One region of the Streptosporangium lutulentum genome, then DNA from elsewhere that is predicted to be linked to it. Evidence: riboswitches for the same ligand, from Rfam matches in the RefSeq annotation. Region 1 holds a riboswitch; each other region holds the start of a gene.
The links. Region 1 has a riboswitch for cobalamin ahead of J2853_RS17980 (CbtB domain-containing protein). Riboswitches for the same ligand answer to the same signal wherever they lie in the genome.
Positions count from the first base shown of each region.

Region 1 (7,240 bases):
CCGAGTGAACGTCAGCCCAGCGGTGGACGTCGACTCGCTGAAGCGTGGCCAGGAGGTCATGCTCAACGAGGCGCTCAACGTCGTCGAGGCCCTCGGGTTCGAGGAACTCGGCGAGATCGTGATGCTCAAGGAACTCCTTGAGGACGGCCAGCGCGCGCTGGTGATCTCGCACGCCGACGAGGAGCGGGTGGTGAAACTGGCCGACTCGCTGGTGGGCCAGCCGATCCGGGCCGGAGACTCGCTGCTTCTGGAGTCGCGCTCGGGCTACGTCTACGAGCGCATCCCCAAGTCGGAGGTCGAAGAGCTCGTCCTGGAGGAGGTGCCCGACATCTCCTACGAGGAGATCGGCGGCCTCATGCGGCAGATCGAGCAGATCCGGGACGCCATCGAGCTTCCCTACCTGCACGCCGACCTCTTCCGGGAGCACAAGCTTCGCCCGCCCAAGGGCGTGCTGCTGTACGGTCCGCCCGGTTGCGGCAAGACGCTCATCGCCAAGGCCGTCGCCAACTCCCTGGCCAAGCAGGTCGCGGAGAAGACCGGCCAGTCCGGCAAGAGCTTCTTCCTCAACATCAAGGGTCCGGAGCTTCTCAACAAGTACGTCGGTGAGACCGAGCGGCACATCCGCCTGGTCTTCCAGCGGGCTCGGGAGAAGGCCTCCGAGGGCACCCCGGTGATCGTGTTCTTCGACGAGATGGACTCGATCTTCCGGACCCGAGGCTCGGGCGTCTCCTCCGACGTCGAGAACACCATCGTCCCCCAGCTCCTGAGCGAGATCGACGGTGTCGAGGGGCTGGAGAACGTCATCGTCATCGGCGCCTCCAACCGCGAGGACATGATCGACCCGGCGATCCTGCGGCCCGGCCGCCTGGACGTCAAGATCAAGATTGAGCGGCCGGACGCCGAGGCGGCCAGGGACATCTTCTCGAAGTACCTCATCTCGGAGCTCCCGCTCCACCCCGAAGATCTCTCCGAACACGGCGACAGCCGTGAGGGGACCATCGCGGGCATGATCCAGCGGGTCGTCGAGCGGATGTACACCGAGAGCGAGGAGAACCGCTTCCTCGAGGTGACCTACGCCAACGGTGACAAGGAGGTCCTGTACTTCAAGGACTTCAACTCCGGCGCCATGATCCAGAACATCGTGGACCGCGGCAAGAAGATGGCGATCAAGCAGTTCCTCGAGACCGGGCAGAAGGGCCTGCGGATCCAGCATCTGCTGGCGGCCTGCGTGGACGAGTTCTCCGAGAACGAGGACCTGCCCAACACCACCAACCCCGACGACTGGGCCCGGATCTCCGGCAAGAAGGGCGAGCGGATCGTCTACATCCGCACCCTCGTGACGGGCAAGCAGGGCACCGAGGCCGGCCGTTCCATCGACACGGTGGCCAACACCGGTCAATACCTCTAGCAAGCGCGCCGGCGGCGCGGTCCCCTCGACGGAGGGGACCGCGCCGTCGGCGTTTTATGGCGTCGATTCCCTTTTCGCATCCGTCACGAAAGTACACAGAAGTGAACTGGCGCCACAGGGAACCCAACTGATCGAAATGCCGTCCAAGTGGCGTGCGTGAACACTTCGACCCGGCCTCCAGGTGACAGGCGCGGGGCCTCGCGGTGCGGCCGGGGGAAGCGGCCGTCTCACCGAACTCGACCTCCTGCGCTTCGTCGCCGCCATGGCGGTGCTCTCCTTCCACTACTTCATCGCCTTCGCCTCGGTGTGGGGGGATCGCCCGGCGAAGCTGTTCCCCGCGATCTCCACGCTGTCCGGGCTCGGCATCCTCGGCGTCGAGCTGTTCTTCATGATCAGTGGCTTCGTCATCCTGATGAGCATCTGGGGCCGCGGCCTCGGCGCGTTCGCCCTCTCCCGGCTGGTGCGGATCTTCCCCGCCTACTGGATCAGCGTCGGCGCCACCGCCGCCGTCTACGGCCTGACCGCCGCCACGGCCCTGGACCCCAAGCTCAGCCTCGGGGAGTACGGGGTCAACCTCACGCTCCTCCAGCGGGCCTTCGGCGTCTACGACGCCAACGGCGTCTACTGGTCGCTCTGGGTCGAGCTCCGCTTCTACGTGCTGATCTCGATCCTGATCCTCACCGGGGTGACGTTCAACCGCTGCCTGATCTTCATGGGCGTCTGGCTGCTGGCCGCGGGGTTCTTCGCGGGCAGCGACGACGCGTGGGTCGAGCTCGTGGTGATGCCCAAGTACGCGGCGTACTTCGTCGGCGGCATGGCCTTCTTCCTGATGACCAGGTACGGGCCCAAGCTGATCCTGTGGTGCGTCGCCGGGATCAGCGCGGGCCTGGCGGTCAGCGCGGCGCTCGACCGGGTCGAGGGGCGGATCGAGCTGGTCGGCTACGCCGCGATGCCCGTGCCCGGCTGGGCCGTCGCCGCCACCGTGATCGGCTTCTACGTGCTCATGGCGATGGTGGCGCTCGGCGGGCTGCGCCGGCTCCGCTGGCGGGGCCTGACCGTCCTGGGGGCGCTCACCTACCCCCTCTACCTCTTCCACGCCACGGCCGCCGTCCTGATCGTTCCGGCCCTGCGGGACACGCTGCCGCCCTGGCTGACCGCCGCGGTCACCGTGCTGGCCGCGATGGCCTTCTCCTACCTCGTGTACCGGGTGGCCGAACGCCCCGTCCAGGAGTTCGTGAAGGCCCGGCGGCGGGGAAGGCCCTCGCCGGCGCCCGTTCCGCCCGTCGTGGGGCCCCTCGTTGCGGGCGAAAAGGCCTCGGTGCCATAACTGTCCGACCACCGGGCATAGTGAAGGGTCTAGGGTCGGGAATACATACGGAGAAGAGAACAGTCCCGGATGAACAGAGGGTGCGCATGACGGTACGGCGGGTGATGGGCATCGAGACCGAATACGGCATCTCCGTGCCCGGACAGCCGGGGGCCAACGCGATGGTGACCTCCTCCCAAGTCGTGAACGCCTACCTGGCCGCCTCGACGGCCCGGGCGCGGCGCGCGCGCTGGGACTTCGAGGAGGAGAATCCTCTGCGAGACGCGCGAGGTTTCGACCTGGCCAGGGAGGTGGCCGACCAGAGCCAGCTCACGGATGAGGATCTGGGCCTGGCCAACGTGATCCTGACCAACGGCGCCCGGCTTTATGTGGACCATGCCCATCCCGAATACTCCACTCCCGAGTGCACCAACCCGCGAGCCGCGGTGATCTGGGACAAGGCGGGGGAGCGGGTCATGCACGACGCGGCGGTCCGCGCCTCGGCGGTGCCGGCCAACGCCCCGATCCAGCTTTACAAGAACAACACCGACAACAAGGGCGCCTCCTACGGTTGCCACGAGAACTACCTGATGCGGCGGGCCACGCCGTTCGCCGACATCGTCAGGCACCTGACGCCGTTCTTCGTCTCCCGGCAGGTCGTCACCGGCGCGGGCAAGGTCGGCATCGGCCAGGACTCACGCAGCGAGGGCTTCCAGATCAGCCAGCGCGCCGACTTCTTCGAGGTCGAGGTGGGCCTGGAGACCACGCTCAAGCGGCCGATCATCAACACCCGCGACGAGCCGCACGCCGATCCGGAGAAGTATCGCCGCCTGCACGTCATCATCGGTGACGCCAACATGTCGGAGATCTCTACTTACCTGAAGCTCGGATCCACCGCGCTGGTCCTCGCCATGATCGAGGACGGTTACTTCACCCGCGATCTCACCGTGGACAACCCGGTCCAGGCCCTGCGGGCGGTCTCCCACGACCCCACGCTCAAATACGAGATCCCGATGCGCGACGGCCGCAGGCTGACGGCCGTACAGCTCCAGATGGAGTATCTGGAGCTGGCGCGCAAGTATGCCGAGGAGCGCAGCGCCAACGGCGTGGACGAGCCCACCAAGGACGTCCTGGACCGCTGGGAGTCGGTCCTCACCCGTCTGGCCGAGGACCCGATGCAGCTCTCCAGGGAGCTGGACTGGGTCGCCAAGCTGGAACTGCTGGAGGGTTACCGCACCCGCGACAACCTTCCCTGGTCCCACTCGCGCCTGCAGCTCGTCGACCTCCAGTACTCCGACATCCGGCCCGACCGCGGTCTGTACAACCGGCTGGTCGCCCGGGGCCGGATGCAGCGGCTGGTCACCGAGGAAGAGGTCCAGCGGGCCATCGAGATCCCGCCCAGCGACACCCGCGCCTACTTCCGGGGGCGTTGCCTGAGCCAGTACAGCGAGTCGGTCGCCGCCGCCTCCTGGGACTCGGTGATCTTCGACATCCCCGGCCGCGAGTCGCTGCAGCGCGTTCCGACCCTGGAGCCGCTGCGCGGCACCAAGGCCCACGTGGGTGAGCTGTTCGACCGCTGCCGGACCGCCGCGGAGCTGGTGACGGCCCTCACCGGCGAGTAGTGATCCTCCGATCGTGCGGGGAGGCGGTCCCGATGGGATCGCCTCCCCGCACCGTCATGTCCGGATGGTCTTGATGTCTGGATTGACGGGGGATAGGTAACCGGGGTACGTTCCGGGGGATTTGTGGCGGTGCGAGGGAAATCCGGTGAAATACCGGTGCGGTCGCGCCACTGTAACCGGCACGTCAGTGCCGGAAGCCAGGTCACTCGACCGCCACCGACCTACGAAAAAGGGACGCGTCAATCCCGAAGGAGGTGGCCGTGAGCCAGATCTCGGCTCCGCACGCCAAGCCCATCCCGTTGTCCTCACTCACCTGGTGGCTGCTCGCCGTACCGGTGCTGCTGCTGCTCGCCTACCTGGTCACGTTCGACCAGGGAGCGGTCTCGCAGGCCGGGAACTACCTGCACGAGCTCATGCACGACGGGCGCCATCTGCTCGGCGTCCCGTGTCACTGAGCCGCATGTGATCACCAAACTCATCGTCCGGGGACTACTCGCCGGACTGCTCGCCGGGCTGTTCGCGGCAGCCTTCGCCTACGCCGTGGGCGAGCCGCGCATCGACCAGGCCATCGCGATCGAGGAGGCGGCCTCGGCCGCCGCCCCGGCGGCCGGATCCCACTCCCACGAGGCCGCCGAACCCGCGGCCCACTCCCACGACGAGGACGAGGCACTGGTCAGCAGGGACGGGCAGCGCTTCGGGCTCTTCCTCGCCCTGGCCCTGTACGGACTGGCCGTCGGGGGGCTGTTCGCCCTCGTCTACGCGTTCCTGCGCGGCCGGGCCGGGCCCCGCTCCGAACCGGTGCTCGCGGTGACCCTCGCGGCCGCCGCCTTCGGCGCCATCGTCCTCATCCCTTTCCTGAAATATCCCGCCAACCCACCTGCGGTCGGTGATCCCGAGACGATCAACCAGCGCACCGTGCTCTACCTGGTCGCGGTGCTCATCGGGATCCTCGCCGTCGCCGCGGGCGCCGCCGCCTACCGGTACGCCGCACAGCGTGAGCCCTGGCTGCGCTGGCTGTCGGCGGGGGCTTCGGTGCTGATCCCCGTGGCCGTGGCCTTGATCCTCCTTCCGGAGATCAACGAGGTGCCCGCGGGCTTCCCCGCCGATCTCCTGTGGAACTTCCGGATCGCGTCCATCGGCACCCAGGCGGTGTTCTGGACCGGCATCGGCGCGCTGTTCGCCTTCGCCGCGCGCGGGCGCAGCACGGGGTGACGACCCCCTCGGGGGTCACCCGCTTGCTGTTCGTCTGTCACGCCTCCACCTCGGCGACGGCACGGGCCGCGTTCCCGGGTGACGAACCGCTCGACGAACGCGGCCTGCGCCGGGCCACCGGCCTGGCGCGGGAGTTCGGCCGCGGCTCGGCGGCCTGCCCCGCCGAGGTGCGCTGCGTCCAGACCGCCGCGGCGCTCGGCCTGCGGGCCGACCCCGACCCGCTGCTCGCCGACTGCGACTATGGTCGCTGGAGCGGCCGGACGCTCGGCGAGGTCGAGGCCGCCGAACCCGAGGCTCTCGCCTCCTGGCTCGGCGACCCCGCCGCGGCGCCCCACGGGGGAGAGTCGATCGCCGGCCTCCTCGGCAGGGTGGCGGGCTGGCTCGCCGGCCGCGCCCCCGGCAGGCTCGTCGCGATCACCCACCCCCCGGTCATCCGCGCCGCGGTCGTCCACGCCCTCGGGGCGCCCGCCGCGGCGTTCTGGCGGATCGACGTCGCGCCGCTGGCCCGCGTCGCGCTCACCGGCCGGGGCGGGCGCTGGCAGCTGAGCTACACCCCATGACAAAAGGCAAGGAGATCTCGAAGGTGCGTGAGTCCCGTTATCCCTTCACCGCGATCGTGGGATCGGAGGACCTGAAGCTCGCGCTGATCCTCAACGCCGTGTCCCCCCGCTCCGGCGGGGTGCTGGTCAGAGGGGAGAAGGGCACGGCCAAGTCCACGATCGTGCGGGCGCTGGCCGCGCTGCTGCCCCCCGTCGAGGTGGTGAGCGGCTGCCGCTTCTCCTGCGACCCCGCGACCCCGGACCCCGGCTGCCCCGACGGGCCGCACGAGGCCCGGGCGCACGCCGAGCCGCCCGCGGGTTCCGCGGCCGGTACCGTGCGGCCCGCCCGCCTGGTGGAGCTGCCGGTCGGCGCCTCCGAGGACCGCCTGGTCGGCTCCCTCGACATCGAACGGGCGCTCACCGAGGGCGTGAAGTCCTTCGAACCCGGCCTCCTGGCGGGCGCCCACCGGGGCGTCCTCTACGTGGACGAGGTCAACCTGCTCCACGACCACCTGGTCGACCTGCTGCTGGACGCCGCCGCGCTGGGCACGTGCTACGTCGAGCGCGAAGGCGTGTCGGTACGGCACGCGGCCCGGTTCCTGCTGGTGGGCACCATGAACCCCGAAGAGGGGGAGCTCCGGCCGCAACTCCTGGACCGTTTCGGGCTGACCGTGGAGGTCCGGGCGTCGCGGGAGGCGCCGGAGCGGGCGGAGGTGGTACGGCGGCGCCTGGCGTTCGAGGCCGACCCCGACGCCTTCGCCCAGAAGTGGGCCGGCGAGGAGCAGGACCTGGCGAGGCGGATCGCCGAGGCCCGGGCCCGGCTGCCCCGGGTGGTGCTGCCCGACTCCGCGCTGTTGCAGATCGCCACGGTCTGCGCGGCGTTCGAGGTGGACGGGCTCCGCGCCGACCTGGTCACCGCGAGTGCGGCGATCGCCCACGCCGCCTGGCAGGGCCGTACCGTCGTCACCGCCGACGACGTGCGCGAGGCCGCCAGGCTCGCCCTTCCGCACCGCCGGCGCCGTGACCCCTTCGACGCCCCCGGCCTGGACGAGTCCAAGCTGGAGGACCTCCTGAACCGGATTCCCGACGACCCGGCCGCCGTGGGCCCCGAGGACCCGGATCCGGACGACCCGGGTCCGGAGGGTCCGGGCGG
Region 1 covers NZ_JAUSQU010000001.1:4,011,464-4,018,703, reverse strand. The annotation lists gene arc (proteasome ATPase) at 1-1,408, shown strand, start outside; gene J2853_RS17990 (acyltransferase family protein) at 1,590-2,735, shown strand; gene dop (depupylase/deamidase Dop) at 2,822-4,336, shown strand; adenosylcobalamin (AdoCbl) riboswitch at 4,460-4,553, shown strand; gene J2853_RS17980 (CbtB domain-containing protein) at 4,597-4,791, shown strand; gene J2853_RS17975 (CbtA family protein) at 4,799-5,548, shown strand; gene J2853_RS17970 (histidine phosphatase family protein) at 5,545-6,108, shown strand; gene J2853_RS17965 (putative cobaltochelatase) at 6,105-7,240, shown strand, end outside.

Region 2 (7,240 bases), 3.0 Mb from region 1:
ACCACGATGATCACCGCCGAGGCCACCCGGCGGACCAGGGTGATCTGGGTGCGGATCCGGCGAGCCCGCCGGTTGCCCTCCCCCTCGACGGCGACCAGCCGGTCCAGCACCACGTCGGTGACCGCGAAGGCGGCCTGGATCACCAGCCAGGAGACGCCGCCGATCATGGCCAGGCTGAGCAGCCGCTGGATCAGCGGGCTGATCGAGTCGTCGGCCATGCCCGGCTCGTAGACCGCGTAGGCGGTCACCACCGCCGCCGTCATGAACGCCGGCCAGGTGCAGCGCCGCACGAGCGGCGCGGCGAGGACCCACTTCTCACCGATCAGCCGCCACCGTAACGCCCGCCTCAGCAGCTCCACGATCACCACGGCGAACAGCACGGACGTGAGCAAATAGATCCAGCTGGACACTGACGGCGTCCCCCTCGTCGTCTCTACCCCTGACGGGCCAGACTCACCAGGTAATCAGAAGGACTCGTCGAAGGAAACACTCCCCTCGACCGCCACCTGGTAGGCCGAGACCCGCCGCTCGAAAAAGTTAGCCAATTCCTGCACATCCTGAAGCTCCATAAACGCGAACGGGTTGGCCGTGCCGTACCGGACGGGCATCTGGAGCCGGACCAGCCGCTGGTCGGCGACGTATTCCAGATACTGGCGCATCTGGTCCACGCTCATCCCGAACAGCCCGTCGCCGCAGAGATCGGCCGCGAAGGCGAGCTCGGCCGCCACCGCCTCCTCGATCATCCGCGTGACCTGCTCGCCGAGCTTGTCGTCGAACAGCTCCGGCTCCTCCGCCCTCACGGTCTCCACCACGCTGAAGGCGAACTCCATGTGCATGGACTCGTCGCGGAAGACCCAGTTGGTCCCGGTGGCCAGGCCGTTGAGCAGACCCCTGGACCGGAACCAGTAGACGTAGGCGAAGGCGCCGTAGAAGAACAGGCCCTCGATGCACGCGGCGAAGCAGATCAGGTTGAGCAGGAACGCCCGCCGGTCCTCCCGCGTCTCCAGCCGGGTCAGGTCGCCGAGCGAGTCGATCCACCGGAAGCAGAACTCGGCCTTGTTCCGGATCGAGGGGATGTGCTCGATCGCGGAGAAGGCCTGGACCCGCTCCTCATGATCGGGCAGGTAGGTGTCCAGGAGGGTCAGGTAGAACTGGACGTGCACGGCCTCCTCGAACAGCTGCCTGCTGAGATACAGGCGCGCCTCGGGGGCGTTGACGTGCTGGTAGAGGTTCAGCACGAGGTTGTTGGCCACGATCGAGTCACCGGTCGCGAAGAACGCGACGAGGCGGTTGATCAGGTGACGTTCCTCGGGCGTCATCCTGGCCAGGTCGGCCAGGTCGGAGGTGAGGTCCACCTCCTCCACGGTCCAGGTGTTGCGGATCGCGGCCCGGTAGCGCTCGTAGAACTCCGGGTACCGCATGGGCCGCAGCGTGAGGTCCATTCCAGGGTCGAGCAACATCAGGGCAAAGCCTTTCCTGAAAAAAAATGCCTACTGGCAGGCGTCGCAGTACTCGGGGTTCTCCAGGGAGCACGCGACGGCCTCGGGGTCGAGCACGGTCTGCGCCGCCTGGGCCGCGGGCGCCTGCACGGTGGCCTGCGAGATCCGGGTGGCCGGGCGCGAGCGCAGGTAGTAGGTGGTCTTGAGACCGGACTTCCATGCGTAGGCGTACATCGAGGAGAGCTTGCCGATGGTCGGCGTGGCCATGAAGAGGTTCAGCGACTGCGACTGGTCGATGTACGGCGTGCGCGCGGCGGCCAGGTCGATCAGCGCCTTCTGCGGCAGCTCCCAGGCGGTCCGGTAGAGCACCTTGAGGTCGGCGGGGATCTCGGGGATGTCCTGGACGGAGCCGTCGGCACGCTTGATCGCGTCACGGATCTGCGGGGTCCACAGGCCGCGGGCCTGCAGGTCGCGGACCAGGTAGCGGTTGACCTGGAGGAACTCCCCCGACAGGGTCTCGCGCTTGAAGACGTTGGAGACCTGGGGCTCGATGCACTCGTAGCAGCCCGCGATGGAGGCGATGGTGGCGGTGGGCGCGATCGCGATCATCAGCGAGTTGCGCAGGCCGGTCGTCGCGATCCTCTCCCTGATCGCCGTCCACTCCGCCGATCGCGCGGCGTCGTAGTGGTCGGGGTGGAGCACGCCGCCGGCGGCCCTGGTCTCGTCGTAGGAGGGGTGGCGGCCCCGCTCGACGGCCAGGTCCGCGGACGTGCCGTAGGCGGCGAGGGCGATCTCCTCGGAGATCCGGGTGGACAGCTCCAGCGCCTGCGGCGAGTCGAACGGCAGCCGCAGCGCGAACAGCACGTCGGCCAGGCCCATCACGCCCAGCCCGATCGGGCGCCACTTCTCGTTGGCCGTCCTCGCCTCGGGCGTCGGGTAGAAGCCCAGGTCGATGGTCCGGTCCAGGAACCGCACGGCGGTGCGGACGGTCGCGCGCAGCCGTACCCAGTCGACTCCCTCGCCGGTGAGGTGGGCGGCGAGGTTGATCGAGCCGAGGTTGCAGACGGCGGTCTCGGCGTCGTTGGTGACCTCGAGGATCTCGGTGCAGAGGTTCGAGAGGTGGATGACGTTCTCGGGGCGGGCCGTCTGGTTGGAGGTCCGGTTGGCCGCGTCCTTGAAGGTCATCCAGCCGTTGCCCGTCTGGGCGAGAGTGCGCATCATCCGGCCGTACAGCGAGCGGGCCGGGATCTGCTTGACGAACCGGCCCTCGGCCTCGGCGGCCCGGTAGGCCTCCTCGAACGCGGCGCCGTACAGGTCGGTGAGGTGCGGGACCTCCTTGGGGTCGAACAGCGACCAGACGCCGTCGGCCTCGACCCTGCGCATGAACTCGTCGGGGATCCAGTTCGCCAGGTTCAGGTTGTGCGTACGGCGGGCCTCCTCGCCGGTGCTGTCCCGCAGTTCGAGGAACTCCTCGACGTCGGCGTGCCAGGACTCCAGGTAGACGCAGGCCGCGCCCTTGCGACGACCGCCCTGGTTGACCGCGGCGACGCTGGAGTCCAGCGTGCGCAGCCACGGCACGATGCCGTTGGAGTGACCGTTGGTGCCCCGGATCAGCGAGCCGCGCGAGCGGACCCGCGTCCAGGCGATCCCGATCCCCCCGGCGTACTTGGACAGTCGCGCGACCTGCCCGTAGCGCTCGTAGATGGCCTCCAGGTCGTCCCGGGGAGAGTCGAGCAGGAAGCAGGAGGAGAGCTGGGGCCTGCGCGAGCCGGAGTTGAACAGCGTGGGCGAGCTCGGCAGGTAGGACAGGGTCGTCATGAGCGCGTACAGCTCGGCGGCCTCGTCGACGGTCTCCGACAGGCCGCAGGCCACCCGGAGGAAGAAGTGCTGGGGCCGCTCCAGGACCTTGCGGGTCTCCGGGTGGCGCAGCAGGTAGCGGTCGTACACCGTGCGCAGCCCGAAGTACTCGAAGCGCCCGTCGGCGTCCGGTGCGACCAGCGCGTCCAGCGCCGTGGCGTTGGCGGCCACGAACCGGGCCAGCTCGTCCTGGATGAGCCCGGCCGCGTGCGTCGCGGCGATGGACTCGGAGAAGGTCCGGACCCCGTGCCCGGCGGCCTCGTCGGCGATCAGCTCGGCCAGCATCCCGGCGGCGATCTTGGAGTTCGCCGGATCAGTGATCACCCGGGCGGCGGCCTCGTCGATCGCCAACCGGCGGTCGACCTGGTCGTTCCCGGTCTCCTTGGTGGCGTCGACCAAGGTCTGTGTCACGTTTTACCCCTCGCGTGCTCGTAATTCCCCCGTTGGCTCCCGCCGGAAGGGCGCACGCGTCTGAGAGCGGTTCCGGGCATGCCGGACCGCCTCGTTCCGCGAGCCCTCCCTCGAGGCCCTGGACAGTTTTCATGGTCGCCGGCAGGTTTTCGGACTCACGGGCGCCTTGCTCACGCCTACCGACCGTCGCTTCCCAGGCAAGGTGCGCCCAGTGCTCTCATGACGGTTGTCGTTCCCGTTCACCGCTGCGGGGCAGCCCCGGAGTCTCACCGGGTTCCCTCTTGCCTCGCCCCCGGAAGGGCGAACCAGCAACGAGTGAGGATCCTACATCTAGTGGCGCTTGACGCAACCACCCCTACACCTTGTGCTTGAGGACCTGAGCAGCCCCAGGTCGTAGAGAACCCCGCGGGTGCGTCCGGTCTCGGTGACGAGCCACTGGCGGAAATCCTCGCCGCTCAGATACACCCGGTTCCAGCCGTTGGCCGCGCACACCTCCTGCCAGCGCGGCGTGTCGTCCAGCCTGTCGCACAGGGCGACGGCCTCGTCCCTGTCCTCGGGGCGCATGCCCCGGGGGCCGAGCAGGCCGCACCAGTCGCTGTACTCCAGCCGGACTTCCAGCTCCAGGAGCGTCGGCGCGTCGATCCCGTCGATCCGCTGGCCGGAGGAGACCACCAGGGGTCGCAGGCGGCGCGCGGCGATCTCCTCCTTGAAGGAGCGGGCCGACCCCAGGAGCGCGGCCACCCGGCCGTCGTTGAGTGCCTCGACCGACTCGGCCCAACCGGGATACCCGCTGTATTCCAGCAGCCGGGCGTCCACCCCGAGACACTTGCCGATCATGCCGTAGAGCACGTGGTCGGAACCTCCCGTGAACCGGCCGCCCACCACCAGCCCCGCCGGATCGCGGCGGAGCACCTCGACGAAGTCCTCGAAGGTGCGCAGGGGGGAGTTCGCGGGGACGACCAGGGCCGCCCAGTCGCCGATCAGGCGGGCGAGGGGGGTGGTGGAGTCCACCACGGAGGGGGCGTTCGTGATCTCCGCCCCGGCCACCATCGGCATCCCCGTGAGGAGCAGCTTGCCTTCACTCATGAACGGGCCGTGGTCGGCGGCGAACGTGTTCATCGTGGCGGCGTCCAGACCGCCCGGATGGTTGCTCACTCCGACGGTCCTCGCCAGCTTCGCGTCGATCATGACGGCGGCCAGCGTGCGGGCGGCCAGATCCCAGCCCTGCCCGTGGGCCGTGGGCGCGATGATGGACAGCCTGCCGACCGTGGACGCGCCGGAGTTCCTCGTCGAACCGCACCCCGCGGCGACCATGATCCCCGCGGCGAACGCAAAAAACCCCCGACGGCGCATAAGCGGCCCTTCCCCCAAGATCCCCCTATACTTCAGGTTACTCTCATGTCACTCTCTGTCACATGTTGGGGGGTGTCGTCTCGGCCGGGAGGGGCTCCCCGGCGCGGTGAACACGCGGCGGGGAGCCCGGGGAAGGGGCCGGGAAGGCCAAGTCCCGGAGGCTCCGGGAAGGTCGGCGCCCAGGTCACTCCACCGTGACGCTCTTGGCCAGGTTGCGCGGCTTGTCCACGTCCCGGCCCAGGGCGACGGCGGCGTGGTAGGCGAAGAGCTGGAGCGGGATCGACAGCAGGATCGGGTCCAGCTCGGTCTCGTTCTTGGGCACCACGATGCAGTCGTCGGCCAGCTTGGTGTCGGCCGTACGGTGCCCGACCATGAGCACCCGCCCGCCGCGCGCGCGGATCTCACCCAGTGTGGTGAGGTTCTTGTCCAGCAGCTCGTCGTCGGGGACGATCGCGACGGTCGGCATGTCAGGGCCGATCAACGCCAGCGGGCCGTGCTTGAGCTCGCTGGCCGGGTAGGCCTCGGCGTGCACGTAGGAGATCTCCTTGAGCTTCTGCGCGCCCTCGCGGGCCACCGGATAACCCCGGACCCGGCCCACGAACATCATGCTCGGCGAGGTGGCGTACTTCTCCGCCAGCTCCCTGATCTGGGACTCCAGCGTGAGGATCTCCTTGATCTGGTCGGGCAGCCTGCGCAGGCCCTCGCAGACGCGCCGGCCGTCGGCCGGGGACAGGTCGCGAACGCGGCCCAGGTGCAGCGCGAGCAGGGCGAAGGCCACGGCGGTCGAGGTGAACGCCTTCGTGCTCGCCACCGAGACCTCGGGACCCGCGTGCAGGTAGACGCCTCCGTCGCACTCCCGGGCGATGGCGCTGCCGACGGTGTTGACGATGCCGAGCACCCGCCCGCCCTTGCGCTTGAGCTCCTGGACGGCGGCGAGGGTGTCGTAGGTCTCCCCCGACTGGCTGATCGCCACGTAGAGGGTGTCGGCCTCCACGACCGGGCTGCGGTAGCGGAACTCGCTGGCCGGTTCGGCGTCGGCCGGGATCCGCGCCAGCTCCTCGATGAGCTGCGCGCCGATCTGGCCCGAGTAGTAGGCCGAACCACAGCCGATGATCTTCACGCGGCGGAAGGACCGGGTCTCCCGCGCGTCCATGTTGAGGCCGCCGAGGTGCGCGATGTGGAAGCGGTCGTCGAGACGCCCGCGCAGCGTCCTGGCGACGGTGTCGGGCTGCTCGGAGATCTCCTTGAGGAGGTAGTGCTCGTAGCCCCCGGTGTCGTAGTGGCCGTCCTCCCAGTCGACGGTCAGCGGCTGCTTGGCCGTCTCCCGCGCGTCGCTGGCGAAGGTGTGGAACCCGTCGGCCTTGAGCACGGCGATCTCGCCGTCCTCCAGGTGGACCACCTGGCGGGTGTAGCGGACGAGCGCGGCCACGTCGGAGGCGGCGAACATCTCCTTCTCGCCGATGCCCAGCACGATCGGGCTGCCGTTGCGGGCCACGACCACCTCGCCGGGCCGCTGCGCGTCGATCACCGCGATGCCGTAGGTGCCGACGACCCGCTTGAGCGCCGTCCGGACCGCCTCCTCCAGCGAGTCGACGTCCTGGACGGTACGGGCGATCAGGTGCGACAGCACCTCGGTGTCGGTCTCCGACAGGAAGACCGCGCCGTCGGCCTCAAGCTTGGCGCGCAGTTCGTCGGCGTTCTCGATGATGCCGTTGTGCACGACGGCGATGCGCTCGTCGGTGGACAGATGCGGGTGGGCGTTGACGTCGCTGGGCGCGCCGTGGGTGGCCCAGCGGGTGTGGCCGATGCCCAGGCCGCCCTTGAACCGCGCGGGCACGACGGCCGCCAGGTCGGCCACCCGCCCCTTGACCTTGCGCATCTTCAGGCCCTTGTTGGAGACCACCACGCCGGCCGAGTCGTAGCCCCGGTATTCAAGGCGCTGCAGCCCCTCCAGCAGAATCGGCGCCGCATCCTTCGCCCCTACATAAGCCACGATTCCGCACATCTAGCCGCTCCTTACCCGTAGACGATCCGGCGCAGTTGGCGCAGGGAGAGTTCGGGTGCCGCGACACGGCGAGCCGTCAGCTCGATGGCCACCCGAGGGAAGATCTCTTCGTTGATCAGCCCTTTTGCCTTGAGCTCCGCGTGACGTCTCCGGACGAACTCCTCGGCAGGTTCGG
Region 2 covers NZ_JAUSQU010000001.1:999,876-1,007,115, reverse strand. The annotation lists gene J2853_RS04300 (mechanosensitive ion channel family protein) at 1-410, opposite strand, end outside; gene J2853_RS04295 (ribonucleotide-diphosphate reductase subunit beta) at 465-1,460, opposite strand; gene J2853_RS04290 (ribonucleoside-diphosphate reductase subunit alpha) at 1,491-3,707, opposite strand; cobalamin riboswitch at 3,831-4,032, opposite strand; gene J2853_RS04285 (Bug family tripartite tricarboxylate transporter substrate binding protein) at 4,038-5,060, opposite strand; gene glmS (glutamine--fructose-6-phosphate transaminase (isomerizing)) at 5,245-7,065, opposite strand; gene J2853_RS04275 (hypothetical protein) at 7,077-7,240, opposite strand, start outside.
Region 2: another riboswitch for cobalamin. It lies ahead of J2853_RS04290 (ribonucleoside-diphosphate reductase subunit alpha); the one in region 1 lies ahead of J2853_RS17980 (CbtB domain-containing protein).

Region 3 (7,240 bases), 760 kb from region 1:
CCCAGGGGCGCCCCCGCCCGGCTCGCCACCGCGTGCGCCGCGGTCAGGCCAGGCAGCACCCGCACCCGGACGTCGGCGAACCGTGGCTCGCACGCCACCTCCAGCACCGCGCTGGCCATGGCGAACACCCCGGGATCACCCGAGGAGACCACCGCCACCCGGGATCCGGCGAGGGCCAGCTCCAGCGCGTGCGCGGCCCGTTCGGCCTCCACCCGGTTGTCGGTGGGATGGCGGAGCTGGCGCGGGTTGGGCGGCACCCGGTCGAGGTAGGGGCCGTACCCGATGAGCTCGTCGGCGGCGGCCAGCGCCTCCTGCGCCTCGGGCGTCAGCCACGGCCGTCCGGCCGGGCCGAGCCCGACCACGACGACCTCGCCCGAGGTCCCGGCGGCCGAGGTCTCGCTCTCCCGCGCGGCCGCGGCCGGCGCCGCGTTGGCCGGGCTCGGGATCAGGGCCAGCGAGAAGTACGGCACGCTGTCCGGGTCCACCTCGGCGAGCGGGGCCAGGCGCTGCCCGCCGGTGGTGGCGCGCTCCACGTACCAGGCCTCGTCGAGGCGCCCGGCCTCGGCCAGCGCGTCGCGGACCTTGGTGAACGTCCGGCCGAGTTTGAGCACCGCCGCCGAGTCGGTGGCGGCCAGGCGCTCGGCGAGGACCTCGGCCGGGAGCGTTCCGGGCAGCACGGTCAGGATCTCGTCCCGTTCGACCAGCGGGCGCCCGAGGACCGCGGAGGCGCCGCTCACCGAGGTCACGCCGGGGACCACCTCGGTGGTGTAGCGGTGCGACAGGCGCTTGTGCATGTGCATGTAGGAGCCGTAGAAGAGCGGGTCGCCCTCGCACAGCACCACCACGTCGCGCCCGGCGTCCAGATGGGCCGCCAGCCGCACCGCGCAGGCGGCGTAGAAGTCGTCGATGGCCCCCTGGTAGCCGCCGGGGTGGTCGGTGGTCTCGGTGGTGAGGGGGTAGATGAGGGCTTCCTCGATCTGGCCGTCCCGCAGGTACGGCGCGGCCACCGACCGGGCGATGCTCCGGCCGTGCCGGGCGCTGTGGAACGCGATCACGTCCGCCTCGCCGATGAGGCGGGCGGCCTTGACGGTCACCAGTTCGGGATCCCCGGGGCCGAGTCCCACACCCCAGAGCCGTCCGGTCAGCATGTCGCTCATTCGTCCTCGCTCGCTATCGCGTTGACCGCGGCGGCGGTCATCGCACTTCCGCCCCGGCGGCCGTGCACGACCAGGTACTCCAGGCCGGCCCCGTGTTCCGCGAGGGCCTGTTTGGACTCGGCGGCGCCGATGAAGCCGACCGGTATCCCGAGGACGGCGGCCGGTCGCCCGGCGCCCTCCTCGACCATCTCCAGCAGCCGGAACAGCGCGGTGGGCGCGTTGCCGATCGCGACCACGGAGCCCTCCAGCCGCTCCCGCCACAGCTCCATGGCGGCCGCGCTGCGGGTGGTGCCCAGCCGTTCGGCGAGTTCCGGCACGCGGAGGTCGCCCAGCGTGCAGATCACCTCGTTGTCGGCGGGAAGGCGGCGCCGGGTCACCCCCGAGGAGACCATCGTCGCGTCGCACAGCACCGGGGCGCCCGCCCGCAGGGCCTCGCGCGCCGACGCCACGACACCTGGAGACCATCCGAGGTCGGTGACCAGGTCGACCATCCCGCAGGAGTGGATCATGCGGACCGCCACCTGGGCGACGTCCGCGGGCATGCCGCTCAGGTCCGCCTCGGCGCGGATGGTGGCGAAGGAACGGCGGTAGATCTCGGCGCCGTCACGGACGTAGTCGATCACAGTTCCCCTCTGGCGGCCGTCATCGCGGCCGCGGTCTCTTCGATGTCCGCACAGGCTAGGCTCCGGCCGTCCAGGTCCAGGCGGTACCCGTCGCCGGTGGCGACCACGTCCGCGACTCGTCCCCTGGGGCGACCGCAGCGCCTCTCGCAGCCCGCCCAGTGCACGGGGAGCGTACCGGAATCAGCCGGTTCGTTCCGTACCGAGGTGATGGCGAGGGTCGCGTCGGCCCGCACGTCCGCCAGCGACTTGGCGCAGCCGGGACGGCCGGTGCAGGCGGTGACGCCGATCCACGGTGAGGCGGGGTCGGTGACCAGACCGGCCTCCGCCAGCCGGGCGGCCGTCCCGGCGACCTCCTTCCGGTCCAGCCGGGGCAGGACCATGCCCCGCCACGGGGTGAGCCGCAGCTCTCCGCAGGACGCCAGGCCGGCGAGCAGTTCGGCCTGGGCGGAGGTCAGCCGTCCCAGCGGCACCGCGACCCCGAGGGCGACCCGCCGGTCGGCGGACGCGCGCGGTCGTTCGACGACGCCCACCGGCCCGAGCCCGACGGGGCGAAGCCGCAGGGGGGCGGCGGACGCGGCGGTCCCGGCGGCCCGTGCGGGGTCATGGCCGGGGAGCGGCGGGTACTCGCCGGAGCGGGCGCGCATCCGGGCGGCGACCCGTGCGGGGCCGTCCTCCAGCTCGCCGATCCGCCAGGCGGTGATCTGCTGGGCGGCCAGTTCCGCGAGGAACTCCTCGGCGGCGGTGAGCAGGGCCCGCACCGCCGCGTCCAGCAGGACGCGCAGGCCGCCGTCGACGCCCGCGAGGACCACCGCGGCCTCGTCGGGGCCGGTCGGCAGGATCGTGGCGTCGGCGCCGAGCCCGGCCACGTCGCCGCGGCCGTCGTCGAGCGCGAACATGAACCGTCCGGGAAGGGCGGCGAGGGCGGGCCGGGCGCACAGGTGCCGGTCCAGCTCGGAGATCAGCGGGCCGACGTCGGTGATCCCGCCGCCGTCGAGACCGGTCAGGGGGGAGGCGAGGACGTTGCGGATCCGCTCGTGGGTGGCCGAGGGCAGCAGGCCCGCGGCCGCCATGCGGGCCGCGAATCCACCTCCCTCGCCCAGGCCGCGCACCTGGACGTTGGCCCGGGAGGTCAGCTCGATGACACCGCTGCCGTACGTGGAGGCGGCTCCGGCGAGTTCCCGCAGCTGGGAGGTCGTCAACCGGCCTCCGGGAACGCGGACGCGCGCCAGGCCGCCGTCGGCGGCGGCGTGCACCTGGAGCGCCCCGGGACATGCGTCAAGTCGCGATCGTCCGGAAAAGTGTGCAATGACCACGCTCAGGATGTTAACGCCAGTTTCTTGCAAGGAAGGGGACTGCCGTAGTGTCATCATTGCGATGGCAAAAGGGAGGAAGCCGGTGTGAGTCCGGCGCGGTCCCGCCACTGTAACCGGGGAGCGAACCCCACCCAGGTCACTGTCCGACGACGGACGGGAAGGCCGGGGTGAGCACCGATCCGGGAGCCAGGAGACTCCAGCCGTCGTAGCCGACGACGACCCGGGGCGAGGACCCCGAGGGAGGAAGCCCTGTGCGCTTTTCGCCGTTCCCCCGCCACTTCGTGGCACCCCTGAGCCGTACCGTCCCGCCTTCGCCGTTCCGCCACCCTGTGGCATCCCCTGGGCGTACCGCCCCGTTCTCGCCGTTCCGCCACCCTGTGGCATCCCCGGGCCGTACCGTCCCGCTTTCCCTGGAGTGTGGCGCGTGATCCTCCTGCTTTCGACCTCCGACACCGACCTGCTCAGCGCCCGCGCGAGCGGCGCCGACTACCGGCTGGGCAACCCCGCCCGGCTCTCCGCCGAGGACCTCCCGCCCCTGCTGGAGGGCGTCGACGCGGTGGTGGTCCGCCTGCTGGGCGGGCGCCGGGCCTGGGAGGAGGGACTGGACGCCCTGCTCGCCGGGCCCCGGCCCGTCGTCGTGCTCGGCGGCGAGCGGGCGCCCGACGCCGAGCTGATGGAGCTGTCCACCGTGCCCGGCGGGGTCTGCGCGGAGGCGCACGCCTACCTGGCCCACGGCGGGCCCGCCAACCTCGTCGAACTCCACCGGTTCCTGTCCGACACCCTGCTGCTCACCGGGCACGGGTTCGCCGCGCCCGCCCCCACCCCGAGCTGGGGCGTGCTGGAGCGCGAGAGCCGTCGCCAGGACGGGCCGGTCGTCGGGGTGCTCTACTACCGGGCCCACCACGTCGCCGGCAACACCGCCTTCGTCGAGGCCCTCTGCGCGGCGATCGAGGACGCGGGCGGCCGGGCGCTGCCCGTCTACTGCGCCTCCCTGCGCACCGCCGAGCCCGGCCTGCTGGAGGCGCTGCGCACGGTGGACGCCCTGGTGGTGACCGTGCTCGCCGCGGGCGGGACCCGGCCGGCGACCGCGTCGGCCGGCGGGGACGACGAGTCCTGGGACGTCGGCGCGCTCGCCGACCTGGACGTGCCCATCCTGCAGGGACTCTGCCTGACCGGCAGCCGGGCGTCCTGGACCGACAGCGACGACGGCCTGTCGCCGCTGGACGCGGCCACCCAGGTCGCGATCCCCGAGTTCGACGGGCGGATCATCACGGTGCCGTTCTCCTTCAAGGAGATCGACGAGGACGGGCTGACCGTCTACGTGGCCGACCCCGAACGGGCCTCACGCGTGGCGGGCATCGCGGTGCGGCACGCCGTACTGCGGCACGTCCCCGCCGGGGAGCGGAAGCTCGTGCTGATGCTGTCGGCCTACCCCACCAAGCACTCCCGGATCGGCAACGCCGTCGGCCTGGACACCCCCGCCAGCCTGGTGCGGCTGCTGGCCGTGCTGCGCGAACGTGGCTACGACATCGGCGCCGAGGGCGAACTGCCGGGCGTGACCGAGCAGGACGGCGACGCGCTGATCCACGCGCTGATCGCCGCGGGCGGGCAGGACGCGGACTGGCTCACCGAGGAGCAGCTCGCGGGCAACCCGGTGCGCATCGCGGCGAGCCGCTACGCCGAGTGGTACGCCACCCTGCCCGAAGACCTGCGTACCCGGATGGAGGAGCACTGGGGCCCGGCGCCCGGCGAGCTGTTCGTGGACAGGTCACAGGACCCGGAGGGTGAGATCGTGCTGGCCGCGCTGCGCGCCGGCAACGTCGTGGTCATGGTGCAGCCCCCGCGCGGGTTCGGCGAGAACCCCATCGCGATCTACCACGACCCCGACCTGCCGCCCAGCCACCACTACCTGGCCGCCTACCGCTGGCTGGCCGACGGCTTCGGCGCCCACGCCGTGGTCCACGTGGGCAAGCACGGCAACCTGGAGTGGCTGCCCGGCAAGTCCAACGGGATGTCCGCCTCCTGCGGCCCCGACGCCGCGCTCGGCGACCTGCCGCTGATCTATCCGTTCCTGGTCAACGACCCCGGCGAGGGCACCCAGGCCAAGCGGCGCGCCCACGCCACCCTGGTGGACCACCTCGTCCCGCCGATGGCCCGCGCCGACACCTACGGCGACATGGCCCGGCTGGAGCAGCTCCTCGACGAGCACGCCTCCATCGCGGCGATGGACCCGGCGAAGCTCCCGGCGATCCGCGCCCAGATCTGGACCCTCATCCAGGCCGCCAAACTCGACCACGACCTGGGTCTCGCCGACCGCCCGCACGACGCGGAGTTCGACGACTTCCTGCTGCACGTCGACGGCTGGCTGTGCGAGGTCAAGGACGTCCAGATCCGCGACGGCCTGCACGTGCTGGGCCTCGCCCCCGAGGGCGAGACGCGGATCGACCTGGTGCTGGCGATGCTCCGCGCCCGCCAGATGTGGGCCGGCAGCGAGGCCCTTCCCGGCCTGCGCGAGGCCCTCGGCCTGGCCGAGGACGGCACGGCGGGGCGGATCGGCACGGACGAGGCCGAGACGCTGGCCCGCGCGCTGGTCGAGGCCATGGAACACCGGGCCTGGGAGCCGTCCGCCGTCGCCGACGTCACCGCCGCCGTCCTGTCCCTCGACACCGTCGCGGGTGTCATGGGGGGCACCGTGGTGGACACCGGGCAGGTGGAGCGGATCCTGCGGTTCGCCGCGACGGAGATCGTGCCCAGGCTGGCGCGGACCACCGACGAGATCGACGCGATCCTGCACGCCCTCGACGGCGGCTACGTGCCGGCGGGACCGAGCGGCTCGCCGCTGCGCGGGCTGATCAACGTGCTCCCCACCGGCCGCAACTTCTACTCCGTCGACCCCAAGGCGGTGCCGAGCAGGCTGGCCTGGGAGACCGGCCAGGCGATGGCGGACTCCCTGCTGGAGCGCTACCGGAACGACACCGGCGACTGGCCGCGTTCGGTCGGGCTGTCGGTGTGGGGGACCAGCGCCATGCGCACCGCCGGGGACGACGTGGCCGAGGTGCTGGCCCTGCTCGGCGTGCGCCCGGTGTGGGACGAGGCCTCACGGCGGGTGACCGGGCTGGAGCCGATCCCGGCCGGGGAGCTCGGCCGCCCGCGCGTGGACGTCACGGTCAGGATCAGCGGGTTCTTCCGCGACGCGTTCCCGCACGTCGTGGCGATGCTGGACGACGCGGTACGGCTGGCCGCCGCCCAGGAGGAGCCCGAGGAGCACAACTACGTCCGGGCGCACGTGCTCGCCGACCTGGAGGGGCACGGCGACGAACGCAGGGCCACCATGCGGATCTTCGGATCCCGTCCGGGAGCCTACGGCGCCGGGCTGCTACCGCTGATCGACAGCCGCAACTGGCGCGACGACACCGACCTCGCCGAGGTCTACGCGGTGTGGGGCGGCTTCGCCTACGGCCGCGGCGTCGACGGCGTCCCGGCCAGGCAGGACATGGAGACGGCCTACCGCCGGATCGCGGTGGCGGCCAAGAACGTCGACACCCGCGAGCACGACATCGCCGACTCCGACGACTACTTCCAGTACCACGGCGGAATGATCGCCACCGTCCGCGCGCTCACCGGCAAGGCCCCCGCCGCCTACATCGGTGACAGCACCCGGCCGGACGCCGTCCGCACCCGGACGCTCTCGGAGGAGACCTCCAGGATCTTCCGCGCCCGGGTGGTCAACCCCCGCTGGCTGACCGCCATGCGCAAGCACGGCTACAAGGGCGCCTTCGAACTCGCCGCCACGGTCGACTACCTGTTCGGCTACGACGCCACCACCGGGGTGGTCGCCGACTGGATGTACGACAAACTGGCCGAGACCTACGTGCTCGACCCGGAGAACCAGGCCTTCCTCGCCACGTCCAACCCCTGGGCGCTGCACGGCATCGCCGAACGGCTGCTGGAGGCGGCCGGCCGGGGCATGTGGGAGCACCCCGACCCCGACATCCTGCGCGACCTCCAGGAGGTCTACCTCAAGTCCGAGGGAGACCTCGAAGACGGAGCCTGACCGGCGCGGGGCGCCGAATGGTCCACTCGGCGCCCCGGCGGCGCCCCTTCGACTCCTCGCCCGCCGCCCCGCCCCCGGTTGGGAGCGGCGCGC
Region 3 covers NZ_JAUSQU010000001.1:3,247,991-3,255,230, reverse strand. The annotation lists gene J2853_RS14645 (precorrin-2 C(20)-methyltransferase) at 1-1,157, opposite strand, end outside; gene J2853_RS14640 (precorrin-8X methylmutase) at 1,154-1,780, opposite strand; gene cobG (precorrin-3B synthase) at 1,777-3,093, opposite strand; cobalamin riboswitch at 3,122-3,306, shown strand; gene cobN (cobaltochelatase subunit CobN) at 3,518-7,147, shown strand.
Region 3: another riboswitch for cobalamin. It lies ahead of cobN (cobaltochelatase subunit CobN); the one in region 1 lies ahead of J2853_RS17980 (CbtB domain-containing protein).

Region 4 (7,240 bases), 300 kb from region 1:
GCCGCCTACGGCTGGGACGATCAGTGCTGGACCGCCTCACGCGTGGCCGTGCTGATCGCTGAGAGATTCCACGTGTCCTACACCGCGCGTGGGGTGGCCTACCTGCTGTGCCGACTGGGCTGGACCGGTCGCCTCCGACCTCGGCGCGGCGGACCGTCCGGCGGATGAGGCGCGGCCCTCAAACCGGAGAGGGTGAGAGAAGGCCGGAGAACCCGGCGTGGCCTGTCGTCCGCGGTGCGGGCGACCACCGCTCCGACCGAGAAACCGGCTCGGCTGTCTCGTCGGCGTGTCCGGCCGATTTATCGGATTCGTCACCTAGAACGGGCTTTTGATCTCCATTCAGGTGTAACCTCCGCCTTTCTTCAGTGATGATCCCGGACCAAGGCTTTGTTCTCTCTGGGGTGAACGTACGGATGACCCTCAACTAGCGTCTTACATGACGCCGATTCGCCATATTTCCGGGAAGCCGGGTCGGCGCTCTGTAAGCCCAGGCAGCACGCCAGGCTCAAACATCAGACACGGAGTGATTTTTCATGTTCAAGCACGCTCTCGCCGCCGGAACATTGGTGGCTTCCACCCTCATCGTCGGCCTGACGGTGTCGGCCCAGCCTGCCGGCGCAAGCGCGACTCAGGAATCCGCCGCCACGTCCGAGAACTCGAGCGCCAGCGGCAACTTCTTCATCGATCCCTTCAACCCTTATGGCTACGGCCGGGTTTACTACAACACCCTCGGCTACGGCCAGGTCTACTACAACCCTTTCAGCTACGGCCAGGTCTACTACAACCCTTACACCATCTACCGCTGGTAGTTCATTAGCGGTTGATTAATTCCACTTTTCTGCTGAGTTTTCACATTTGCCCCTGGTCAGCCGTATTGGCCAGGGGCATCCTGCGGGACAGAGCCGTTTTGGACCGTGATCCCCGCGGTCTCACCGAGAGACCCGTCTCAGCAGGTAGGTGTCCATGATCCAGCCTTTGCGTTCCCGAGCCGCGGCGCGGACGTCGCGGATCTGGCCGGCGACCTCCGTGACCGCTCCGGCCACCAGGATCTCGTCGGGGGTGCCGAGATAGGCGCCCCAGTAGATCTCGAATTCGGCGGCGTCGGGAAGGGTGGCGAAGGCACAGCGGGCGTCGAGCATGACGACGATGTCGTCGGCCTCGGGGACCTCCAGGGCCAGGCGGCGGCCCGTGGTGATGTGCAGGGGCCGCGCGATCCGGGTCAGGCCGATGCGGTGCCGGGCGGCCAGAGCGGACACGCTGCTGATGCCGGGCACGACGTCGTAGACGAATCGGACCGCGCCCCGATCCAGGACCTCCTCAAGGACGGCCGGCGTGCTGTCGTAGAGGGAGGGGTCGCCCCAGACGAGAAACGCGCCGGTCTCGTCGTCGCCGAGCTCGTCGCGGATGAGCCGTTCGTAGACGCCGGCGCGGCGTGATCGCCAGTCCTGGACCGCGGTGGCATAGGCGGCGCTGGTCCGGTCGCGGTCGGGATCACGGGCCTTGACCAGCCGGTACGGCGCGCGGGCGTGCGCGTCGACGAGGTCCTGCCGGAGCCGGATGAGATCGTGCCCGGCCTCGCCCTTGTCCAGGATGAAGAACACGTCGGCCGCCGCGATGGCCTTGACCGCCTGGAGGGTGAGGTGGTCGGGGTCTCCCGCGCCGATGCCGACGATGAGAATTCGCTTCACGAGGAAGAGTCTGCCGCTGTCGTGGAGAGACCGGCGCGCCGGACGGCCGCGCGGACCATGGTGAGGGACCTCTCGGGGGCCGCGACCCCCGGCGATCCGCCGGCTCGGCGCGCGGACCACGGTGAGGGATTTCTCGGGGGCCGCGACCCTCGGCGATCCGCCGGCTCGGCGCGCGGACCACGGAACGGGGAGCTGGGTCCGCTATGTCCTCAGTGACCGTTCGTGCGACCATGACTGGTGAAGGCGACGGCGGAACGAGGAAGCCGGTGTGAATCCGGTGCGGTCCCGCCACTGTGATCGGCGAGCGGATCCCGAACAAGCCACTGCCCGCGTGCGGGTGGGAAGGCCGGGACGAGCATCGACCCGAGAGCCAGGAGACTCACGCGGTCGCCTCCTCACGATATGGGGCGGATCTCCCCAGGAGAGGACGGTGGCCGCCATGTGGTCCTACCGGCAGTGCGCCCTTCGGCCTGCCCGTCGATCGGGGCCGTCCCGGTGATGCCACGACCCGCGACCTCCCGTCGCGTCGCAGGCGTTCTGTCCGAGGTGGCGACGATCAGCGCCTACTTCGAGCTCGAAACGGGACCGCTCGAATCCGGGTGGCTCCCGCTCACCGAGCTGCTCACCGGCCCGAGCGTGCTGTCGGGCAGGATCGCCGAGGTGGCGCGACGCCTGGGCACCACCGAGGACCTGGTCGCCGCCTCCATCTTCTTCCAGGGCCTGGCCGCTCGCCTGTGGTCGCCGGTCATCGGTGCGGCCGTCACCCGCGGGGTGCTCGTCGACCTGGCGCCGGACCGCGCGTTCTGGCGTCCCACGCCGAGCGGCCCGCTCCCGCTGCGAGTCGCCCACCCGGAGGGCTGGGAGATCACCGACCCGAACCGGGCGGCCGAGCCGATCTACCGCGTCGTGGTCACCGGGCTGCTGGAGCCACTGGCCCGCACCACGCGGGAGGTCACCAAGATCGCCCCCGGTCTGCTGTGGGGCAACGCCGCCTCCGCGCTGGCCGGGACCGTCCAGGCGATCGCCCGCCGCCATCCGGGACACGCCGCCGGCGCGAGCGCGCTGGGGCGCGAACTGCTTTCCACGGGGGTCCTGGAAGGCGGCGGTGAGCTGGCCGAACCCGCCCCGGGACACTCGTTCTTCGTCCGGCGCAGCTGCTGCCTGTACTACCGCCTGCCGGGCGGCGGCATGTGCGGCGACTGCGCTCTGATCGATCCGGAGATCCGCCGCGAGCAGTGGACGCGAGCCGTACGAGCTGCCCGGGGAGCCCCATGAGCCGCTCGGCCGGCCCTCCGCGTGTCCGGGAACCCGCCGGCGACCGGCGGGTTCCCGGCCCGCCCGCCCGACCGGCCGGGGCGAACCCCGTGCCCCTGCCTCGAACCGTCATCTGACCTGCTCGAATGCACCGGCAAAGGATTCACGTGCGCATGAGGAAACCGGCACCATGCAGGATCGTCGTCTGCCGCGGCTGCTGCTGCGGCGACCCGGGGAAGGTGGCCGGACTCGACCACGCCGAGCAGGTCGCCCGCTTGTCCGAGACCGCCGCGGTCCGCGTCACCGACTGCCTGGACGTGTGCGAGCGGGCGAACGTGATCGTCGTCCAGCCGTCGGCCGCCGGCCGCGCCGCGGGAGGCCGTCCCGTGTGGCTCGGCCTGGTCAACGACCCGGACGCGGCCGAGGACATCGCGGCCTGGGTTCGTGCCGGTGGCCCGGGAGTGGCCGAACCGTCCGACATCCTCAGCCTGTACGTCTTCACCCCGCCCCGCCGTGTCCGCACCGCGCCGGCACTTTCCTGACGGTGGCCCGCCGGATCGAGGGGCTCGGGATTTCCACCGTCATCCCGATGACACGGAGACCCCGCCGGCCGAACGCGATCGCGTCCCCGGCCGACCGGTCCCGGATCGGCCGCCGCCGTCCTGTCCGCTCTCCGTCTGGAGACGGGGGAGTCCGGCGGGCCCCGGCGAGAGGGGCGTCACGAGCCGGGCTTGATCTCCGTGCCCTGCGCGGAGACGAGGCGCCATCCCGCGACGGAGTCGGAGACGAAGACGTGGGTGTACCGGCTGCCGGCGGTGAAGACGGCGCCGTCGGCGCCGGTGAAGTTCATGCCGGTTCGCCCGACGACGATGCCGACGTCTCCGATACGGCGGACGACGGCCTCGTCCGGGAAGGACTGCACGGCCGGAAACCGGACGGTTCCGGATGACATCAGACCGAGCAGGTCGGCTCGGGTCACGGTCGCGCCGTTGTCGATGGCGACCATGACGAAGTCGTCCGCCAGCAGGTCGTCCAGGCAGGAGAGGTCGGCGGCGACCAGGGCGTCGAAGAAGCTCCGGTCGCGGTCGAGCAGGAGGGCGCGGTCGTCAGGGTCGGCCAGGATGGTCATCGGCGTCCGTTCCAGGATGCGGGGACAGGAGCTTTGAGGCTAAACCTTGACATTGGCGACAATGTCAACAGGAACCTCCTGACCGGAGCACCGGGGGCACGCTCGCCGGGGGCGTTCAGAGGCTGCCGACGAACAGCTCGGCCTCGGCCTGACCCATGCCGGTCTCGCCGCGTACCAGGTGGATCGCCTGCGCCGTGCGACCGGCGGCCTTGAGCTCGCGCACGCGGGTGGCCAGGTCGGGACCGGCGTGCGGCAGGGCCACGGGGGAGGGCCGGAACGGGGCCAGCACGGGATGGCTCCACATGGGGTGCCCCAGGGCCACGGCGTCGATGACCTTCTTGGACTCGGACAGGCCGAGCCCGGTGTGATGGCGCAGCGCCTTGATCGCATGGATCTTCTGTCCCTGGCGCGTCAGCCGCGTGACGAGCTCCTGCAGATCCTGGGGCGCCGGCGGCATCGGCGGTGGAAGGGACGCCCTGTCTCCCCTCCGGGCGACCACGACGACACCGAGGACGATCGCCAGGATCACCGCGAGCAGAGCGGCGGCGATGAGCAGCTCTACGGGTCCGATGTTCGGCACGAACCGCATCGTATGACGGGTCCGCGCACGCTGTACAGGAAGCGGTCCGGCCGTTGACGCGACCGCCCGCGCCGTTCGGCGCCGGCCTCGGGACGGGCGGAAGGCGGGTGCCGCCTCGCTCGCTCCGGGCGAGCGCCCATGACCGGAGCATCGGGGAGCCGCGCCGGCGAGGTCTCCTCGTCCGCCTTGACGGGCGTCTCGTCCAGCTCGGCGGCAACCGCCGTCGTGCGCTTTCACGCGTTCACGAACGATGATGAAGACCGCTTGCCGCAGCTTCGTGAGCGTCCTTCCAGGCTTGCCGGCCGCCGGAACCGGTAAGGGCGTGAACTCGATCGCCCGGTTCGGGTGAATAGAGATGACCGTGCCCCCCGCCTCGTGAGAACAGAGGCCCGATGAGCGGAGCCATGTTTGATCGCCGACGCACAATGCGCCCATACATCGGACCGCACCGACGACGCGGAGCTGATCCGACGGTCCCGAGACGAGCCCGACGTGTTCGCGACCCTGTTCGACCGTCACGCGCCGGAGCTCCATCGGTATGTCACCCGCAGGCTGGGTGACTCCATCGCCGACGACATCGTCGCCGACACCTTTCTCGCCGCCTTCGGAAAGCGCGGGCGCTACGACGTGACCCGGCCGGACGCCCGTCCCTGGCTGTACGGCATCGCCGCCAACCTCGTCGGCAAGCACCGCCGGGCGGAGGTCCGGGCCTACCGCGCGCTGGCCCGGACCGGTGTGGACGAGGTGGCCGAGAGTTACGCCGACCGCGTGGACGCCAGCGTCACCGCCTCGGCCGCGCGCCGGGAGCTGGCCGGCGCGCTCGCGACCCTGTCAGGGGGCGACCGGGACGTGCTGCTACTGATCGCGTGGGCCGACCTCAGCTACGACGAGGTCGCCCACGCCCTGAGCATCCCCGTCGGAACGGTGCGCTCACGGCTCCACCGGGCCAGGAAGAAGACCCGCGCCGCGCTCGGCGGCGCCGACCCCACCGCCATCGAAGAGGAGGCCGACCGTGGATGATCTGACAGCGCTCCGCGAACTGCGCGCCGAAGCGCCCGAGCCGGACGCCGGACGGCTCGCGGCTCCTCGTGCCCGACTGGTGGCCGGAACGGGTCGCGCCGCCGACCGGCGAAGGTTTTTGTTCCCCGGCCGTCCGGTGCTGCTCGCCGGTGCCTTCGGCCTCGTGGCGGCCCTGGTGCTGACCCTCGTCCAGATCGACAGGACCGGTGAGATCGGCGGGGTGCCTCCATCGGCGGCGCGGTATGCCAGCCCCTCGGAGGTGTTCGCGCAGGCCGCCCTCGTCGCGGAGACGCGGTCGACGGGCACGTCCCCGCGTCCGGACCAGTGGCAGTACAGCAAGACCCTCTCCAGGCAGCCCAACGGGGATCCGGGCGACGGGACCACGATGGAGCGGTGGATCCGCTACGACGGAAAGCAGACCGGCGGCTACGACGTCGACGGACGGTTCCGGATCAGCGACGTTCCCCCGGACCCCGGCGACGACGACCTCTCGCCCCAGCAGTACGACAGGAGGCTCCGCGAGCTGCCCACCGACCCCGACAAGCTCCTCGCGCAGGTCCGGGACGACAGGCACTGGGTCGAGTTTCCGGTCGAGGAGGGGGTGACGCGTACGGCGGAGGATCCCGACGCGCGCGCCTTCCGGGTGATCTCCGTCTACCTGCAGCAGCAGGCGATCATGCCGCCGAAGCTGGAGGCGGCGATGTACCGCGCGCTGGGGAGGATCCCCGGAGTCGGGGTCGAGGTGGGCGTCGAGGACGGTGCGGGACGCAAGGGCCTCGGGGTGTTCCGGGAGGCGGCGGGCGCGGAGACGCGGCGATATCTCATCCTTGAGCCGCGGACCTTCCGCTATCTCGGTACGCGCATGGTGTGGCTACGCGACCAGATGACGGGGTCGGAGGTGATGTTCAAGGCGGGCAGCGTCTTCACCGTCGCCGAGCTGGCGTCGGGCATCGTGGAGAAGGCCGGGCAGCGCCGGTAGCGGGTGGCCGGGGGCGACCCCGGCCACCTTCGCCGTCCGACGGCACGTCCGTCGACCGCGTCGCGGGACACACCGGGGTCTTCGTACGGCATCGCGGGACACGCCGCGGTGAGCAGATGAGCAGGTGAGCAGGTGAGCACGGGCGGGCCCGGCGGTGACGCCGGGCCCACGTCGTCTCACGGGCCCACGTCGTCTCACGGGCACGCTTCCCCGGCGGCACGCGACGGCTCTTGTCAGGCTGCGCCTGACATCGTAAGATCGCGGTCATCATTGTCAGGCACAGCCTGACGGCCATCGACCCAGGAGGACCCATGGCGGCCCAGGCCCTTGCCGATCGTGCGCTCCGTTGCTCTTTCTGCGCGAAGCCGCAGACCGAGGTGGACAAGCTGATCGCCGGTCCCGGCGTCTACATCTGCAACCTGTGCGTGGAGCTCTGCAACCAAATCCTTGAGCAGCAGCTCCCGCGACCGGAGCGCGCCGAGGCCGGCGAGGGCGATGACGCCGACGGCCTGACCTCCGAGCCTCCGGAGGTGCCGGAGATCCCCTGGCCGGACAAGCTGACCGACGAGGAGATGCTCGACCTCCTGCCC
Region 4 covers NZ_JAUSQU010000001.1:3,716,062-3,723,301, reverse strand. The annotation lists partial or broken gene J2853_RS16665 (helix-turn-helix domain-containing protein) at 1-147, shown strand, start outside; gene J2853_RS16660 (hypothetical protein) at 534-809, shown strand; gene cobF (precorrin-6A synthase (deacetylating)) at 930-1,688, opposite strand; cobalamin riboswitch at 1,892-2,087, shown strand; gene J2853_RS16650 ((2Fe-2S)-binding protein) at 2,187-2,963, shown strand; gene J2853_RS16645 ((2Fe-2S) ferredoxin domain-containing protein) at 3,116-3,484, shown strand; gene J2853_RS16640 (YybH family protein) at 3,661-4,071, opposite strand; gene J2853_RS16635 (50S ribosomal protein L7/L12) at 4,187-4,651, opposite strand; gene J2853_RS16630 (RNA polymerase sigma factor) at 5,144-5,671, shown strand; gene J2853_RS16625 (CU044_5270 family protein) at 5,664-6,650, shown strand; partial or broken gene J2853_RS16620 (ClpX C4-type zinc finger protein) at 6,962-7,111, shown strand.
Region 4: another riboswitch for cobalamin. It lies ahead of J2853_RS16650 ((2Fe-2S)-binding protein); the one in region 1 lies ahead of J2853_RS17980 (CbtB domain-containing protein).